2 regions of the Achromobacter sp. GW823-FHT04E03 genome follow, and region 1 is predicted to be linked to the other one. Evidence: riboswitches for the same ligand, from Rfam matches in the RefSeq annotation. Region 1 holds a riboswitch; the other holds the start of a gene.

The links. Region 1 has a riboswitch for glycine ahead of gcvT (glycine cleavage system aminomethyltransferase GcvT). Riboswitches for the same ligand answer to the same signal wherever they lie in the genome.
Region 2: linked by a shared signal. The riboswitch ahead of AC1RHV_RS08380 (D-amino acid dehydrogenase) and the one ahead of gcvT (glycine cleavage system aminomethyltransferase GcvT) in region 1 are both predicted to bind glycine.

The regions. Positions count from the first base shown of each region.
Region 1 is NZ_JBXAIJ010000002.1:1,285,396-1,294,187, reverse strand. It holds gene AC1RHV_RS17285 (DUF945 family protein) at 1-93, shown strand, start outside; gene gcvP (aminomethyl-transferring glycine dehydrogenase) at 190-3,063, opposite strand; gene gcvH (glycine cleavage system protein GcvH) at 3,167-3,544, opposite strand; gene gcvT (glycine cleavage system aminomethyltransferase GcvT) at 3,643-4,743, opposite strand; glycine riboswitch at 4,830-4,952, opposite strand; glycine riboswitch at 4,988-5,083, opposite strand; gene AC1RHV_RS17265 (ZIP family metal transporter) at 5,138-6,031, opposite strand; gene AC1RHV_RS17260 (superoxide dismutase) at 6,062-6,676, opposite strand; gene AC1RHV_RS17255 (BaiN/RdsA family NAD(P)/FAD-dependent oxidoreductase) at 6,827-8,029, opposite strand; gene AC1RHV_RS17250 (arginine/lysine/ornithine decarboxylase) at 8,029-8,792, opposite strand, start outside.
Region 2 is NZ_JBXAIJ010000001.1:1,780,334-1,789,125, reverse strand. It holds gene AC1RHV_RS08395 (hypothetical protein) at 1-462, opposite strand, end outside; gene AC1RHV_RS08390 (hypothetical protein) at 557-883, opposite strand; gene AC1RHV_RS08385 (hypothetical protein) at 898-1,461, opposite strand; gene AC1RHV_RS08380 (D-amino acid dehydrogenase) at 1,697-2,926, opposite strand; glycine riboswitch at 2,971-3,062, opposite strand; glycine riboswitch at 3,064-3,155, opposite strand; gene ampC (class C beta-lactamase) at 3,284-4,444, shown strand; gene AC1RHV_RS08370 (3-hydroxybutyryl-CoA dehydrogenase) at 4,450-5,445, opposite strand; gene AC1RHV_RS08365 (NAD/NADP-dependent octopine/nopaline dehydrogenase family protein) at 5,462-6,559, opposite strand; gene AC1RHV_RS08360 (AraC family transcriptional regulator) at 6,676-7,686, opposite strand; gene AC1RHV_RS08355 (spinster family MFS transporter) at 7,809-8,792, shown strand, end outside.

The sequences.
Region 1 (8,792 bases):
ATCGGCAAGGAAAACCTGCAGATCATGCTCAACACGTTCTTCAGCATCGCGGAAGACTTCTCGGTGGCCAGCAAGGCCGCGCCGGCGAAGTAAACCTCGGCTGACGCGAGACAAAAAAATCCCCCATCTTTCGGATGGGGGATTTTTTTTGCCTTGGGCCCGGCTCGCGCCGGGCCTCCCGGCCCGCATTTATGCGTAGGCTTCGATCGGCAAGCAGGCGCACACCAGGTTGCGGTCGCCATAGGCGTTGTCCACGCGGGCAACCGGCGGCCAGTACTTGGCGTCGCGCAGCGAGGCCACCGGGTAGGCGGCCTGCTGGCGCGGGTACGCGTGCAGCCATTCCTCGGCCAGCAGCATCTGCGCGGTGTGCGGCGCGTTCTTCAGGACGTTGTCCTCGGCATCGCGCTCGCCGCGCTCGACCTGGGCGATTTCTTCGCGGATCGAGATCATCGCGTCGATGAAGCGGTCCAGTTCGGCAACGCCTTCCGATTCGGTCGGCTCGACCATCAGCGTGCCGGCCACCGGGAAGCTCATGGTGGGCGCATGGAAGCCGTAGTCCATCAGGCGCTTGGCGATGTCTTCGGCGCTGATGCCGCTGGTTTCCTTGAGCGGACGCACATCGAGGATGCACTCGTGCGCCACGCGGCCGTTGCGGCCCGCGTACAGGACCGGATAGTGGTCACGCAGGCGGGTGGCGATGTAATTGGCGTTCAGGATGGCGACTTCAGTGGCGCGGCGCAGGCCGTCGGCGCCCATCAGCGAGATGTACACGAACGGAATCGGCAGGATGCCCGCGGAACCGAACGGCGCGGCCGACACCGGACCGACCTTGGCGTCGCCAGGCAGCTTGCCCTGCTCGTTCACCACGCCCGGCAGGTACGGAGCCAGGTGCGCGCGCACCGCCACGGGGCCCACGCCGGGGCCGCCGCCGCCGTGCGGAATGCAGAAGGTCTTGTGCAGGTTCAGGTGGGACACGTCCGAACCGAACTTGCCCGGCTGGGCCACGCCCACCATCGCGTTCATGTTGGCGCCGTCCAGGTAGACCTGGCCGCCGGCCTGGTGCACCAGATCGCAGATCTCGGTGACGGCTTCCTCGAACACGCCGTGGGTCGACGGATACGTGATCATCAAAGCGGCCAGCTTGTCGCCGACCTGTTCGATCTTGGCGCGCAGGTCGGCCAGATCGACGTTGCCGTTGGCATCCGACGCCACCACCACCACGTCCATGCCGGCCAGTTGCGCCGAGGCCGGGTTGGTGCCGTGCGCCGACGACGGGATCAGGCAGATGTTGCGCTGATGCTGGCCGTTGGCCTGATGGTAGCCGCGGATGGCCAGGAGGCCTGCGTACTCGCCCTGCGCACCCGAGTTGGGCTGCAGGCTGATGTTGTCGTAGCCGGTGATCTCGCACAGCGCGGCCGACAGGCGGTCGATCAGTTCGTTGTAGCCCTGGCTTTGCGAAGCCGGCGCGAACGGGTGGATCAGCGCGAACTCGGGCCAGGTGATGGGGATCATCTCGGCGGTCGCGTTGAGCTTCATGGTGCACGAGCCCAGCGGAATCATGGTGCGGTCCAGCGCCAGATCCTTGTCGGCCAGCTTGCGCAGGTAGCGCAGCATGTCGGTTTCCGACTGCACGCTGGAGAACACCGGGTGCGTCAGGATCGCGCTTTCGCGCGCCACGCCGGCGGGAATGCCGCTGGCGGCGGCCGCGTCCAGCGCGTCGATGTCGAGTTCGACGTCATCGCGTTCCAGGCCGGCGGCGAAGACGTTGACCAGCGCCTGCAGGTCAGCCGCGGTCACGGTCTCGTCCAGCGACACCGCCAGGCGGGCGCCATCGACGCGGCGCAGGTTGATGTGCGCGCAATCGGCGGCGGTCAGGATGGCGGGCGTGGCCGCCCCGGTTTCCAGCAGCAGCGTGTCGAAGAAGGTGTCGTTGACGACCTTCACGCCCAGCTTGACCAGCTCGGCGCGCAGGATGGCGGTGCTGCGCTGCACGCGTTCGGCGATGCGGCGGATGCCGGCCGGGCCGTGCCAAACGGCATACATGCCAGCCATCACGGCCAGCAGCACTTGCGCGGTGCAGATGTTGGAGGTGGCCTTTTCGCGGCGGATGTGCTGTTCGCGCGTCTGCAGCGCCAGGCGCATGGCCGGGTTGCCCTGCGCGTCCTTGGACACGCCGACCAGGCGGCCAGCCATGTTGCGCTTGAAGGCGTCCTTGCAGGCCATGAAGCCGGCATGCGGGCCGCCGAAACCGAACGGCACGCCGAAGCGCTGGGCCGAACCGATGGCGATATCCGCGCCCCATTCGCCGGGCGCGGCCAGCAGGGCCAGCGCCAGCAGGTCAGTCGCGACGGCCACGATGGCGCCCTGCGCATGCGCGGCTTCGGCCAGCTTGCGGTAGTCGGCGACGGAGCCGGTGCTGTGCGGGTACTGCAGCAACACGCCGAAGCACTCGGGCAGGCCTTCGGCCTCGTCGCCGATGGTGATTTCGATGTCCAGTCCTTCGGCGCGCGTGCGCACGACTTCGATGGTCTGGGGATGCACGTGGCGCGAAATGAAGAACACCGGGCTCTTCGACTTCGCGCTGCGACGCGCCAGCGTCATGGCTTCGGCGGCGGCGGTGCTTTCGTCCAGCAGCGAGGCGTTGGAGATGTCCAGCCCGGTCAGGTCGGCGACCATGGTCTGGTAGTTCAGCAGGGCTTCGAGGCGGCCCTGCGAGATCTCGGGCTGGTAGGGCGTGTAGGCCGTGTACCAGGCGGGATTCTCAAGAATGTTGCGCAACACCACGTTGGGCGTCTGCGTGCCGTAGTACCCCTGGCCGATATAGCTGCGGTAGACCTTGTTGCGGCCGGCGATCTGCTTCAGTTCGGCCAGCACGTCGGTTTCGCTGCGCGAGGCGGGCAGCGCCAGCGGGGCCTGGCTGCGGATCTTGGGCGGCACGACTTCTTCGATCAGGGCGTCCAGGCTGGCGCTGCCGATGACGGCAAGCATGGCGGCCTGGTCGGCGTCGGAAGGGCCGATGTGGCGGGGAATGAAGTCGGTGTGGGTGTCTAGGGCGCGCGACATGGAGAGGTCTCGGGATAGCGGGTGTCGTCGGAGGACGGACGGTATTGCATCTTGCGGAACAGGCGCGTGGCGGGTGCCCTGCGCCCGTTCCAGCCAGGCTGGCTTAGCCGTTGGCGACGGCTTCGTAGCCGGCGGCGTCGAGCAGCTTGTCGGCGTCGGCGGCGTTGACCGGCTTGATCTTGAAGATCCAGGCGGTGAAGGCCGATTCGTTGATCAGGTTGGGATTGTTTTCCAGCTCTTCGTTGAACGCGACGATCTCGCCGGCCACGGGAGCGTAGATGTCCGAAGCGGCCTTGACCGATTCGACCACGCCAGCGGTTTCACCGGCGTTCAGCTTGGCGCCGACCTTCACGTCGCCAACGAAGACCAGGTCGCCCAATTGATCCTGGGCGGTATCGGTGATGCCGACGACGAACACATCGCCTTCGGCTTTGACCCATTCATGGGACTCGGTGTACTTGCGATCGGTGGGCAGACTCATGGGAACTCCTGAGGGAATGCGGGTAGATGAATGGTGTTGCGCGCCTCGCGCGGGCGGCCGTCGCCCCAGGGGCCGGCGGCTCGCGCGAAGCTTCGAGTTTACGAGTGTTCGACCGCTTTGCCGTTACGCACGAACGGCAATTTGCAGGCCAGGGCGGGCACCCACTTACCGCGGATGTCGACCTCGACCGTGTCGCCCGCCTTGACGCCTTGAGGCAGACGGGCAAAGCCGATCGACACGCCCAGCGTAGGCGACATGGTGCCGCTGGTGAGTTCGCCCGTGCCTTCCTTGGTGCGCACGGCCATGTGCGCGCGCATCACGCCGCGCTCTTGCAGCTTCAGGCCGATGAAGGTGGCGGGGGTGGCGAATTGTTCCAGCGCGTCGCGGCCGATGAAGCGGCGCTCGGCGTTCTTCAGGGACACGGTCCAGGTCAGGCCGGCCTGGTCGGGCTGGGTCAGCTCGTCCATGTCCTGGCCGTACAGATTCATGCCGGCTTCCAGGCGCAGCGTGTCGCGCGCGCCCAGGCCGCAGGGACGCACGCCCTGGGCGACCAGGTCGCGCCACAGCTGCACGACTTCGGCGGCCGGCAGCACGATTTCAAAGCCGTCCTCGCCGGTGTAGCCGGTACGGGCCACCAGGGTGTCGTCGCCCACGCGGGCGGCCACGAAGGGGGTCAGCGGCTCGCTGGCGGCCTGCCAGGCCGGGCGCGCGGCCCAGACCTTGGCGCGGGCGTTGGGGCCTTGCACGGCCACCATGGCCAGATCGCGGCGCGGCGTGATGGCAACGTCGAACTGGCCAGCCTGCTTGACGCGCTGCATCCAGGCGACGTCCTTGTCGGCCGTGCCTGCGTTGACCACGACGCGCCATTCGTCGGCGGCGAAGAAATAGATGATCAGGTCGTCGATCACGCCGCCTTGCGGGTTCAGCATGCAGCTGTACAACGCCTTGCCGGGCACGGTCAGCTTGGACACGTCGTTGGCGACCAGGCGCTGCAGGAAGGCGAACGTGTCGGGACCGGCCACGTCGACGTTCAGCATGTGCGACACGTCGAACATGCCGGCGTCCTGGCGCACGGCGTGGTGCTCTTCCAGCTGCGAACCGTAGGCCAGCGGCATGTCCCAGCCGCCGAAGTCGACCATGCGGGCGCCAGAGGCGATGTGTTCTTCGGCCAGCGGGGTGCGTTTGAGGGTTGCGGACATGCGCGGAAACTCCGGGGCGGCAGTGTTGCCAGGGTTACGGAATGCCAGTGGTGCCAAGCGGGGTGCGCTTGTACAACGGCTGAATCTTCCGCCCCTCTGTCCTTTTGCCTGAGAGTTGCCCCGCATGGCGGGTTTGCACCTTCGGCGCCTGGGCTGCTCGCTATGTCCCTAGTTCAGGGCCGGCGCCAGGTCTCTCCAGAGTACTGTTTTGCCGCGTCCGCACGGTGAGAAAACCGGGACAGGGCAAGCATGGGCGGTATGGGTTACCTGAGCGATTCCGGGCGAATTGCGCCTTCGGCGGCGGCCGGACGTACAGGCCGCTCTCTCCCGCAACATGCGTGACAGCGGCGCAAGCATACAACGAAAGCCGCGGCCAGGGAATGCCCGCGGCGGCTCAGCCCAGCGCCGTGTCCAGCAGCATCATCAGCACGAAACCCAGCATCAGGCCGCAGGTCGCGTAGACCTCATGCCCCTTGCGGTGCGATTCGGGGATGATCTCGTGGCTGATCACGAACAGCATGGCGCCTGCGGCAAAACCCAGGCCCCAGGGCAGAAGCGGCTCGGACCAGCCGACCACTGCGGCGCCGAGCACCGCGCCCAGCGGCTCGACCAGCCCGGACAGCATGCCCAGCGCCACGGCGAAGGCGCGCTGATAGCCCGCCGCCAGCAGCGCCACCGCCACCACCAGCCCCTCGGGAATGTCCTGGATCGCAATGCCGGTGGCCAGCGCGGTGCCGCGCATGGCGTCGTTGCCCGCGTAGCCCACGCCTATGGCCAGGCCTTCCGGCAGGTTGTGCAGGGTGATGGCGAAGACGAACAGCCAGGTGCGGCGCAGGCGGTGCGCCTCGATGCCTTCCCGGCCCTTGATGAAATGTTCGTGCGGCAGGGTACGGTCCATGAGCAGCAGCACCGCCGCCCCCAGCAGTACGGCCGCGCCCACCGTCAAGCCGGCGCCCCAGGGGCCATAGCCCAGGTCGCGGCCCGCGGCGATGCCCGGCGCCACCAGCGAGAAGGCGCTGGCGGCCAGCATCACGCCGGCGCCGAAGCCGAACATGCTGTCCTGCATTTTCTGGGGGATGGTCCGGGCAAACAGGATGGGCAAAGTACCCAGGGCCGTAGCGCCCGCGGCCACCAGCCCGCCCAGGAGGGCATCGGCCACGTGCGGCGCGCGCACGTCCAGATAGGCCCACAACTGGTGCAGGCCCAGGCATGCCACCAATACGGCCAGGGTCCACACGCTGATGCTGGTGGCCGCCGGCCGCACGCGATGACGGCTGAAGGTATTCATGTGCCGCTGCCCTCCTTGCGAGAGATGCGCTCAGCGCTGGGCTGCCGCGTAGCGGCGCGCCACTTCAGGCCAATTCACGACATTGTAAAAGGCGCCGATGTACTCGGGCCTGCGGTTCTGGTACTTCAGGTAATAGGCGTGCTCCCACACGTCCAGCCCCAGAATGGGCGTGTTGCCGTGCATCAGCGGGCTGTCCTGGTTGGCGCTGCTTTCCACCGCAAGCTTGCCGGCCGGCGTGACCGAGAGCCAGGCCCAACCGCTGCCGAAGCGGGTCAGCGCAGCCTTGGTGAACGCGTCGCGGAAGGCGGCCTGCCCGCCCAGTTCGGACTCGATGGCCGCTGCCAATGCGCCGTCCGGCTCACCCCCGCCCTCGGGCGACATGACCGACCAGAACAGGCTGTGGTTGGCGTGGCCCCCGCCGTGGTTGCGCACGGCGCCGCGGATGGCTTCGGGCAACTGCTCCAGCCGCGCCACCAGGGACTCGACCGGCTCGTTGGTGACGATGCCCGCGCCTTCCAGCGCGGCGTTCAGGCTGTTGACGTAGGTCTGATGGTGCTTGCTGTAGTGGATCTCCATCGTCATCGCGTCGATGTGAGGTTCCAGGGCGTCGTAGGCATACGGCAGGGGCGGAAGAGTGTAGGCCATGCATGTCTCCGTTGGATCCGCCCCCCGATTCAGGGTTTGGATCAATATCGAAAACATAAATGATAAGTATTTTTATTTGATATAACAATGGCAGGCTTCCAATACCTGCCATAGCGCCGGCCTATCGGCGCCCTGTCCCGCCAGAGGACGCTACAGCGCCTTGCCGCAGGCCACGCCCGAAGCCCAGGCCCACTGGAAGTTGTAGCCGCCCAGCCAGCCCGTGACGTCCACGGCTTCGCCGATGAAATAGAGGCCGGCGACGGTCTTGGCCTGCATGGACTTCTGGTCCAGCCCGCGCGTGTCCACGCCGCCGCGCATGACTTCGGCCTTCTTGTAGCCGGCCGTGCCGCTGGGCACCAGGCTCCATTGATGGATGTCCTGGGCCAGCGTGCGCAAGGTCTTGTCCGGCGCGTCGGCCGGGCGCAGCGCCGCCAGGCCCGGCTTGCCGCCCTGCTCCGCCAGGTGCAGCCAGCGGTCGGCCAGGCGCTTGGGCCAGAGGCCCGCCAGGACGGTATGCAGCTGCTGCCGGTTGCCCGACTTCGACGCCAGCAGTTCTTCCGCCAGATCGCGGCCAGGCGCCAGATCGATCACGATGGGCTCCCCAGGTTTCCAGTAGCTGGAGATCTGCAGAATGGCAGGTCCGGACAGGCCGCGATGGGTAAAGAGCAGGTCCTCGAGAAACTCGCCGCGCGCCTTGCCCTGCCCCGTGTGCAGATTGACCTCCAGCGCCACGCCGGACAATTCGGAAAGGGACCGCCACTGCTCGGCATCGAAGGTCAGCGGCACCAGGGCGGGACGCGGTTCCACGACCTTCAGGCCGAACTGCCGCGCGATCTTCAGGCCAAAATCGGTGGCGCCCAGTTGGGGAATGGCCATGCCGCCGGTCGCGATCACCAGTTTCGCGGCGCGGATCGTGCCCTGGCTGGTGTGCAGCTCGTAACCCTGCTCGCCATGGCCGATCTCGGCCACCGAGCATCCCATGCGCCACTGCACCCTGCCCGCGTCGCACTCCGCGCGCAGCATTTCGATGATGGATTCGCTGGAATCGTCGCAGAACAGCTGGCCGCGATGCTTCTCATGCCAGGCGATGTGGTGGCGCTTCATCAGCGCCAGGAAATCCTGCGGCGTGTAACCGGCCAAGGCCGAACGGCAGAAATGCGGATTGTCGGAGAGGAAGTTGGCGGGGCCGGCGCCGATATTGGTGAAGTTGCAGCGGCCGCCACCGGAAATGCGGATCTTCTCCGCCAGGCGCTCGGCGTGGTCGACCAGCACCACGCGCAAGCCGCGCTGGCCGGCGACCGCGGCACACATCATGCCCGCGGCGCCGGCGCCGAGTACTGCTACATCGAACATCAGTCTTCGATCAGGCAGTCGACGTAATAGCGCTTTTCGCCATCCGGACCCACTTCGTCGGCCAGGCCGTGGATGTAGGTTTCGAAGCCCGGGAAGCGCTGGTTGAACTCGCGCGCGAACTGCAGGTACTGGACGATGGTGCGGTTGAAGCGTTCGCCCGGGATCAAGAGCGGGATGCCCGGAGGATACGGGGTCAGCAGCACGCCGGTGACGCGGCCTTCGAGCTTGTCGATGTCGACGCGCTCGACCTCGCGGTGCGCCATGCGGGCGAAGGCATCCGACGGCTTGAGGGCCGGCACCATGTCGCTCAGGTACATCTCGGTGGTCAGGCGGGCCACGTCACGCGCGCGATAGGCTTCGTGGATCTCCTGGCACAAGTCGCGCAGGCCCATGCGCTCGTAGCGGCGATGGTCGCGGCAGAATTCCGGCAGGATGCGCCACAGCGGCTGGTTGCGGTCGTAGTCGTCCTTGAATTGCTGCAAGGCGGTCAGCAGCGTGTTCCAGCGGCCCTTGGTGATGCCGATGGTGAACAGGATGAAGAACGAATACAGGCCGGTCTTCTCGACCACCACGCCGTGCTCGGTCAGGTACTTGGAGACCAGCGCGGCGGGAATGCCGGTTTCGCCGAAGCTGCCCGACATATCCAGGCCCGGGGTGATGATGGTGGCCTTGATCGGGTCCAGCATGTTGAAGCCTTCGGCCATTTCGCCGAAGCCATGCCAGTGGTCGTTGGACTCCAGGATCCATTCGTCGCGGTTGCCGA
Region 2 (8,792 bases), on a different contig from region 1:
CTTGAAATCGAATTTCAAATCGGTTGCCGCCAAGGCGGCATCGAAACCGCCGTCTTTGATGCCAAGCAGAAGAAACATGACGCCAACGCTCATTACGGCAAATCCAATTTGCATCACTCCGATTTTGAGTCGGGTTTTTGTAGTGATTACGGTCTTATTTGAATGCTCTGAGAACACAAATGCTGCCAGAACATACGAATTGGGATCCGAAGCCCGGGATACCGCATTTTGTGTTGCCTCAAATGTTGTGACAAATTCACCTGCGGTTGGATTGAGCGTTCTCTGAAGATCGGTCAGTCCAACCGCTGCGAGTCCCAGCAGCAAGGCTGGAATAGCAGCGCCAAACATGATCACTACGATCGTCTGCACCATCTGGTAGCGCGTTTTACGCCTGGCCGGCTTCCGGCCTGCATTGACGGACTCGTCGAGGGCTGTTTTTGGTTCGCCAGTAACGGTTTCCATTGGGGGTCTCTCAAGAGAAACGTGGAATTCGGTCGCGGTACCGGAGCTTTCCGAATGTAATCCCCAGCCGTACCATTCGCTTGACGCGTCGGCCTCAGGCGAGCAATGGCCAGCCAATGGCACTGGAAATGGCCTTCCTCAATACAGCCATTGCCGCGTTCCATGAGTTTTGGATGACGATATTCGAGAGATCCACAATGGCAAAAAGAACTGCTTTTGCGGCCAGCCGGTATTGATCCATTAAGAAATGGGCGTTTACCTCCGTTATGGTTTTTTCGGCCTGGCGCTTTTGAATCTTGGAGGCAACGCCAACTAGCGTCTGAAACTCCTGTTCAGCGTAGCTCTCCAGCTTTGCCCAGGCGCCGCCAGCAGATTTTTCGGCGGCGGTCAGCATATCCTCAAGTACTTTTGTCCAGTTCATTTATTGTCTCCCTGTTATTTTAATTCGGCTTTCTCACCTGCCTTTCTCGCGCTCTGTGTAGTCATTATTGCTCGGAAATGAATATTTATTAATTGTTGGGCCAGTTGTATGGTTTGAAGGTCTAGGGGAGTGTTGCGGGAGTTTCTGCCTTCAAGCGAATTGAGCGGTGAAAAGGGCTGCGTGAATTCCCTTTCGCCTTGAGCCTCTGCTGTTGCGGAGTCTTCGAGCGGCAAAGGAGGGTCGAGTAAGAGTGCTTGGCCGGCCCGATATAATTGGGTGGTTGTTCCCTTGTTTCGTGCGTCGGCGGTAGACCGTACGATCATGACATCAAGCTTGTTTCTTATCTCGGAGTAATTTTCAGGGGCGTATGTCGTACTCGGATCTGCGCAGACCCCTTTCCCCTTGATTGCGCACTGCCGCAGTTTTCCGAAAATACTTGCGGTCATAGAGACGAGATCCATTGCTCCTTTATCCAATGCTTCGTCGTAGTTGGATACTATGTTTATGGAGCAGCTGGAAAGAAAAGTAAGAACAAGTGCCGCGAGGGTGGCTTTGGCCTTCGCCGTGGTTGGTTTCATTGCACTCCCCCAAGTGGAATAATTATCTGCGCAAGATTTTCACGGCCGTAGGCGGAAGGCTGTACTGGTTGTGGCGGCTTGTTTTCAATCCAGATGTTTTCTGGATTTTCATGTTGCGAAACAGTAGGCGGGTTTTGGCCGGAAATCCATTGGCCTTTGGTATGAGGCGAGGGCGACAGATACCAACCGACTGGTTTTTTTTGCGGGCCGCGCGATGCGTCGCGCGGCCCTCGACTCATGCCTCGCCCACCCCCTCCCTCACGCTCGCCGCCAGCATCTGCGCCGTCGCTGCCGACAAGGTCCAGCCCAGGTGCCCATGCCCCGTGTTGTAAAACACGCCGGGCCGCCTGCCTGGGCCCACGCGGGGCATCATGCTTGGAGTCATGGGGCGCAGCCCGCACCACGGCACCACGCGAGAGGTGCGGATGCCGGGGAAGTGCTTGCGGGTCCAGTCCACCAGGGGCTGCACGCGCTCCGCGCGGATGTCCATGTTGAAGCCATTGAACTCCGCCGTGCCGGCCACGCGGAAGCGGTCGCCCAGGCGGCTGGTGACGATCTTGGCGGCTTCGTCCAGCAGGCTGACGCGCGGCGCGGCCGCCTGGCTGGCGGCGTCGTCCAGATGCACGCTGATGGAGTAGCCCTTGACCGGGTAGATGTTGAGCGTGTCGCCCAGCTGCCTGGCGAACTGCCGGCTGACGGCGCCGGCGCAGACGACGATGGCGTCGGCCTCGTGCTGTTCGCGGCGCGTGCCGCCTTCGCGTACGACGTCGAGCACGTAGGGCGCGCCGTCCAGGCTGATGTTGCGGATGTCCGCGTCCTGCGCGAAGCGCACGCCGCGGCGTGCGCAGGCGCGGGCCAGGCCGCTGGTGAACTTGTGGATGTCGCCGGTGGCGTCCGAAGGCGTGTAGAAGCCGCCATGGCAGGCGGTTTGCAGCGTGGGCTCGATGCTGCGCGCTTCCTCGGGCGACACCGCGTAGCGCTCCAGCCCGCCTTCCTGCAGCAGGGCATTGGCGCGGCGCGCGGTCTCGAAGCTGGCGGCGTCGTGGTAGATGTGCAGGATGCCGCGGCGCTCCAGGTCGAAATCTATGCCTTCTTCTTCCGCCATGGCGTACAGATGCTGGCGCGCGGCGATGGCCAGCCGGGTGGTCTCGATCGTGTTGCGGCGGTAGTTGCGGATCTGTCCGATGAACTGCGCCAGCCAGGAGTACTTGTGCCAGCTGAAGCGGGGATTGAGCAGCAGCGGGGCGTTGTGGCGGCCGAGCCAGCGCAGGCCTTTCATGATGGTGGCGGTGCTGTTCCAGACCTCGGCGTTGCTGGCCGACAACTGGCCGCCGTTGGCGTAGGAGGTCTCCATGGCCGGATAGCGCTGGCGGTCATAGACAGTGACGTGATATCCCAGTTTGCTCAAGGCATAGGCGGACGTGACGCCGGTGATACCGGCGCCAATGATGGCGATGCGGGGCATGATGGCTCCAGATTGAGTGGCCGCGGCCACCCGGCCGCAGCACCCCATCTGTCTCTGTACCTGAGAGCTTCACCCGCGGCGCAGACGGCGGCGGGTTCCCCTTCGGTGGGCGCGCTTGGCGCCTCTCTCCAGATTGTCTAGACCGCGCAGTCCTGTTTGCCTGAGAGTTTCCGGGGCGGTTGCTCCGTCGGCGCCTGCCGCGGGGGCAGGTCTCTTCTGCGGGGTTTTGGATCGACGAGGCGAGAATAGCCAAATTCCCCTGGGATGAGACCAAGGGTTAGTACCAATAAGGCGTCGCATCGCGCTACGATGCATGCGCGCCGCCGTCGCGGCGCCACGGATCCGACACGACAGGGAATGACGAGAATGCGCTTGAACAGCATGCTGCGCACGGGATTGTTTGCGCTGATGGCCGCAGGCTGCGCGCTGGCGCAGGCCGGCCAGGCAGAGACGGACCGCAAGGTCGACGAGGCGGTCCAGGCCGTCATGCGCGAACACGGCATTGCGGGCATGTCGATCGCCGTGACCCGCAACGGGACACAGCATTTCTACAACTATGGCGTGGCGTCCAGGCAGACCGGCAGGCCTGCCGGCAGCGATACGCTGTACGAGATCGGCTCCATCAGCAAGACCTACACGGCAACCCTGGCAGCCTATGCACAGGTGCGCGGCCGCCTGGCCTTGAGCGACAGTCCGGCCAAGTACCTGCCGGAGCTCGCCGGCAGCGACTTCGCCAAGCTGAGCCTGATCAACCTGGGGACGCACACGACCGGCGGCTTCCCCTTGCAGGTGCCCGACGCGATCAAGAACCAGGCGCAGCTGATGGCCTATCTCAAGGCCTGGAAGCCCGAGCATGCCGCTGGCACGTATCGCACCTACGCCAACCCCAGTATCGGCATGCTGGGCATGGTGGCGGCCAAGAGCCTGAACCGGCCGTTCAAGGCGGCCATGGAGCGGGACCTGTTTCCCAAGCTGGGCCTGACCAGCACCTACATCGACGTGCCCGCCGCCAGGATGGCGGACTACGCGCAGGGCTACAACAAGCAGAATGCGCCCGTGCGCGTGAATCCGGGCGTGCTGGCCGACGAAGCCTACGGCGTGAAGACCAGCGCACGCGACCTGATCCGTTTCGTCGACGCGAACATGGGCTTGAACCTTGCGGATGCCGGACTGCGCGGCGCAATCGCGCAGACGCACGTCGGTTATTACCAGCTGGGCGACATGACCCAGGACCTGGCCTGGGAGCAATTGCGCTATCCGGCAACGCTGGACGCGCTGTTGACGGCCAATGCCGGCAACTACAACAGCCAGAGCCAGCCCGTGGCGGCGTTGAACCCGCCGCTGCCGCCGCAGGAGACCGTGTGGATCAACAAGACGGGTTCGACCAATGGCTTCGGCGGCTATGTGGCGTTCGTGCCGTCGAAGAAGCTGGGCATCGTGATACTGGCCAACCGGAATTATCCCAACGAGGCCAGGGTCCGGCTGGCGTACCGGATCCTGGGCGAACTGGAGCAATAGGCCCGCTATCGCGCGGGCGGCTGCCTCGCCGCGCCGTAGCGGGGCAGCAGGTCCATCACTTCCAGGCGCTTGCACAATTGCGCCAGCCGCTCCATCTTGTAGGCATTCACGTCCATGCCGGCGTAGTCATAGAAGCCCTGGCCGTCGCGCAGCCCGTTGCGCCCTTGTTCCATATTGCGGGCGATGACCGCAGGCGAGGCGAAGCGCGGATCGATGGCATCGGCGAGGTAGCGCGAGGCGTAGTAGAGGATGTCGCCGCCGCCCCAGTCGATGAACTCCAGCAGCCCCAGAACCGAAAAACGCAGGCCGAAGCCCAGGCGCACGGCCGTGTCGATGTCTTCGGCGCTGGCCACGCCTTCCTCCACCATGCGGGCCGCTTCGTTCATGGCCAGGGCCTGGATGCGGGGCACGATGTAGCCCGCGGCGGGGGCGCACTGCACGGGCTTCTTGCCCGCCAGGCGCAGCGCTGCCAGCAGCCCTTGCGTCGCGGCCTCGCTGGTCTGCGGGCCGCGGCTCACTTCCACCAGCGGTATCAGGTAGGCGGGGTTGAGCCAGTGCGCGTTCAGGAAGCGCTGCCGGTTTTGCACCAGTTCCGCCAGCTCGGTGACCAGAAAGGTGGACGTGGTGGACGCGATGATGCTGTCCGGCGCGCAGGCCGCTCCCAGCCATACAAAGGCATCGCGCTTGGCGTCCAGGCGTTCAGGCACGGCTTCGAACACCACGCGCGCCTGCCGCAGGTCTGCCTCCGCATCCTCGCGCGTGCATAGGCGCACGCGCGCCAGCGCAACCTCCGCCTGCGCGGCGTCGAGCAAGCCCAGCCTGCACAGGATGCCGAGCTCGCGGCGCAGATCGTCCCGCACACGGGCGAAGTACCCGGCCTGCTCGGCGGACGTGCGCGATTTGATGTCTATCAGCGTGACGTCCAGTCCCGCATGGATGTATGACAGCGTGATGCCCACGCCCATGCGGCCGGCGCCGACTACGCACATTTTTTCATTCATGGCTTGTATCTCCGTGTCAGCAGCCTTCGGCCAGAAGCTGGCGCATGTCCGCGTGCGACAGGCGGTCCAGGCCCAGGCGTTCGAATGTGCGTCCTTCCGCGTAGAGGTCGCGGCCGGTGACCGCGCTGGCCAGGCTCAGCAGGCCTTGCGCGACCGGCGTCGGCACGCCCGCCCAGCGGCCGGCGGACACCAGGAATGACAGGCCGAGCCGCGTGTCTTCGAGCATGTAGCGGTGCGTGTGCAGGTCTATGTCCTCGCGCCAGTCGCCGCTGTCGGTGAGCTTGCCATGGGCGCCGCGGCCGTACATCCATTCATCGCCTTCGGCGGCATAGTGGTCGGCCAACGGGAAGTGGGGCGCGGCATAGCCCAGGGCCACACGGATGGCGATGCGCTCCGCGTCCAGCGCGTCGGTCACGCGCCGTATGGAGGCCTGGGTGCCTTCGTTGTGGATGTCCCATTTGTCGAAGTGTTCCAGCGGCCCTGCATTCATCATGATGAGCGGCGGATGGATGATGGGGCCGGCGTTCATCAGTGCGCCCGAAAGTCCGTCCTCTATCGGTTCGATGCTGGGGTAGGCGCGCTGGACCACGGCCAGCGCCTGCTTCGACAGCCGCCGCGGAAAGACGCCGGTGGGCAGACGGGTGGCGTAGCCGCTGATCACGACCTTTTCGCCATGCTTGCGGGCCAGATAGGGCAGGGTGCCGGTTTCGGCGAAGGCCGTATCCGCGACGTTTCCCGCGTCTTTCATGGCGCGGGCGAAGACGTAGCAGCCGAAGGTGCCAGGCGGCAGGAACACGACCTGGCCGTCGCGCAGCAGCGGCGCCAATTCCCGCGCCAGCGCTTCGTGGGTGGTGGAAGGCAGGGGAATGACCAGCAGCTCCGCATGCTCCACGGCTGTGGCCAGGTCGCGCACCAGCTGCAACTGCCGCGGTCCGTCGCCCAGCGGAACCTGGCGGCTGCCGCGATAGTCGGTGACCGTCAGCGCGCCCGCATCCCGCAAGCCCTGGAAGGCCGACCAGTCCCTGCGCCACCAATGCACGTGATGGCCTTTCTCAAACAGCTCGGCCGCTGCCGCGTAGCAGCCGTGGCCGCCGCCTATGACGCTGATTCTCATGGTCAAGCTCCGTCAGATGGAGCCTTGATCCTAGCGGCGGCGTGCAGGCGTGGCTGCGCCGAACGCGCAAGCGGCGTTCCGATCCGGCAAGCGAATCCGGCGCTGCCGTGCGACGCCTAATGCCTGCTTTGGCGCAGGGTGTCCGACGGCAGGCAGCCGTAGCGCTTGCGGTAGTGGGTGGCGAAATGCCCGAAGCTGGAAATGCCGTGCCGCAGCAGGATGTCGGTGACGCTATCGCCTTCGCCGGCTTGCGCAAGCGCCGCGTGCACCTGGGCCAGCCGCTGGTTGCGCACGTAGTCGCTGGGACTCTGCTTCAGGAACTGCGAAAAGCCGTTTTGCAGCGTGCGCACGGAGACGCCGCAGTAGGCCGCCAGGTCCATCAGCGATAGCGGCTGGTCCAGATGGCTTTCTATGTAATCGCGCGCGCGCCGCACGTGCAGCGGCAACGGCTGGCGGCGGTCTGCCTGCAAAGCCTCGGAGTAGTTGTGCGGCAGCTGGGTCAGCAGCAGCGTCAGCAGGTAGTCTGAAAAGCCGGCGGCCAGCGTTTGCGTGACGCCTTCAATGGCGGGATGGCGGTACAGCCGGCACAGATAGTCCAGCGTTTCGCGCACCGCCACCGGTCCGGAAGCGTCGGCATCCATTTGCAGGTCGAACACCAGCGCCTGCTTGATAGGGCGTTCAAGCAGCCGCTGCAGCTGGCGCTCCAGCGCCTCGCGCTCGATGCGCAGGATCAGGTTGCGGCAGTCGCGGCCGATGCGGATCACGCTGCGCTCGGACGGCGAGGAAATGGTCAGGCTGCCCGCGCTCATCGACGCGCTGCGCTTGCCCAGCGTGATCAGCCCGGAGCCTTGCAGCGTGATTCGGATCAGGTAGTAGCTGGCGATATCGCCGGCGTCGATCTCGACTTCCGCGCCATAGTGCAGATCGAACAAGGCCGCATTGCCGAAGAAGACGCCGTACAGGCGGGATTGCAGGGGTTTTCCCGGGGGGACGCACATGCGGTGCGACCAGAGGTGCTGGCTGACCTGGTCCTTGATCTCGGCGATGTTGCCCGAGTCCAGCAAGCAATGGCGGTCCAGCGGATTGGTGTCGTTGAACATGCTTTCCTGCGCAGCGGGAACAGTCATTGCGTCAGGCGTATAGAGGCTGGCTGCGCAAAGACCTACAAAAGATGGGCCTGCAAGCAAGTGAGACGCGACCCGGTCCTTGGGCATGGGCAGATCTCACCACCATACAAGGGAAACAAACCATGACTGACGGCAGCCCGCGGCACGGATCAAAACCTAGCTACGCCTACGAGTGGTATGTCGTGGTGATATGCATGCTAGCGTACATATTTTCCTTCGTCGACAGGCAGATCCTGGCGCTGATGATCGAGCCCATCAAGCATGACCTGCAGCTGTCCGACACGCAATTCAGCTTGCTGCACGGCCTGGCGTTTTCCTTGTTCTACGCCTTCATGGGCATACCGATCGCCTTGCTGGCGGATCGCTATTCGCGGCCCAAGATCATCGCGATCGGCGTCGCATTCTGGAGCCTGGCCACGGCGGCCTGTGGCCTGTCGCGCAATTTCGCGCAGATGTTTCTTGCGCGGATCGGCGTGGGCGTGGGCGAGGCGGCGCTGTCGCCTGCCACGTACTCCATGCTCAGCGACATGTTTCCGCGTGAAAAACTGGGGCGCGCAGTCGGGATATATTCGATCGGCTCGTTCATCGGCGGCGGCATGGCATTCCTGATCGGCGGCTACGTCATCAACCTGCTCAAGAGCGTGGATACCGTTGCCTTGCCCTGGATAGGCGCGATGCGGCCCTGGCAGGTGACCTTCTTCATTGTGGGATTGCCAGGCCTGCTGATCGCGCTGCTGATCCTGCTGACGGTGCGAGATCCGCAGCGGCTGGGCTTGCGGCGCAATGCCTCGGGGCAGGTGCAGAAGCCCGCCATGAAAGATACTTTCCGCTTCCTGGGCCGCCACCGCAGCACCTTTTTCTGCCACTACCTGGGCTTCTCGTTCTATGCGATGGTGCTGTTCGCGCTGCTGGGCTGGACGCCGGCGTTCTACATGCGCAAGTTCGGCATGTCGCCTTCCGAAGCCGGCTACATGCTGGGCGTGGTGGTGCTCGTCGCCAACACCGCCGGGGTGTTCTGCGGCGGCTGGCTGATGGACTGGCTGGCCAAGCGCGGCTACAGCGATGCGCCGCTGCGCGCCGGCGTGATCGGCGCGGCCGGCATGGCC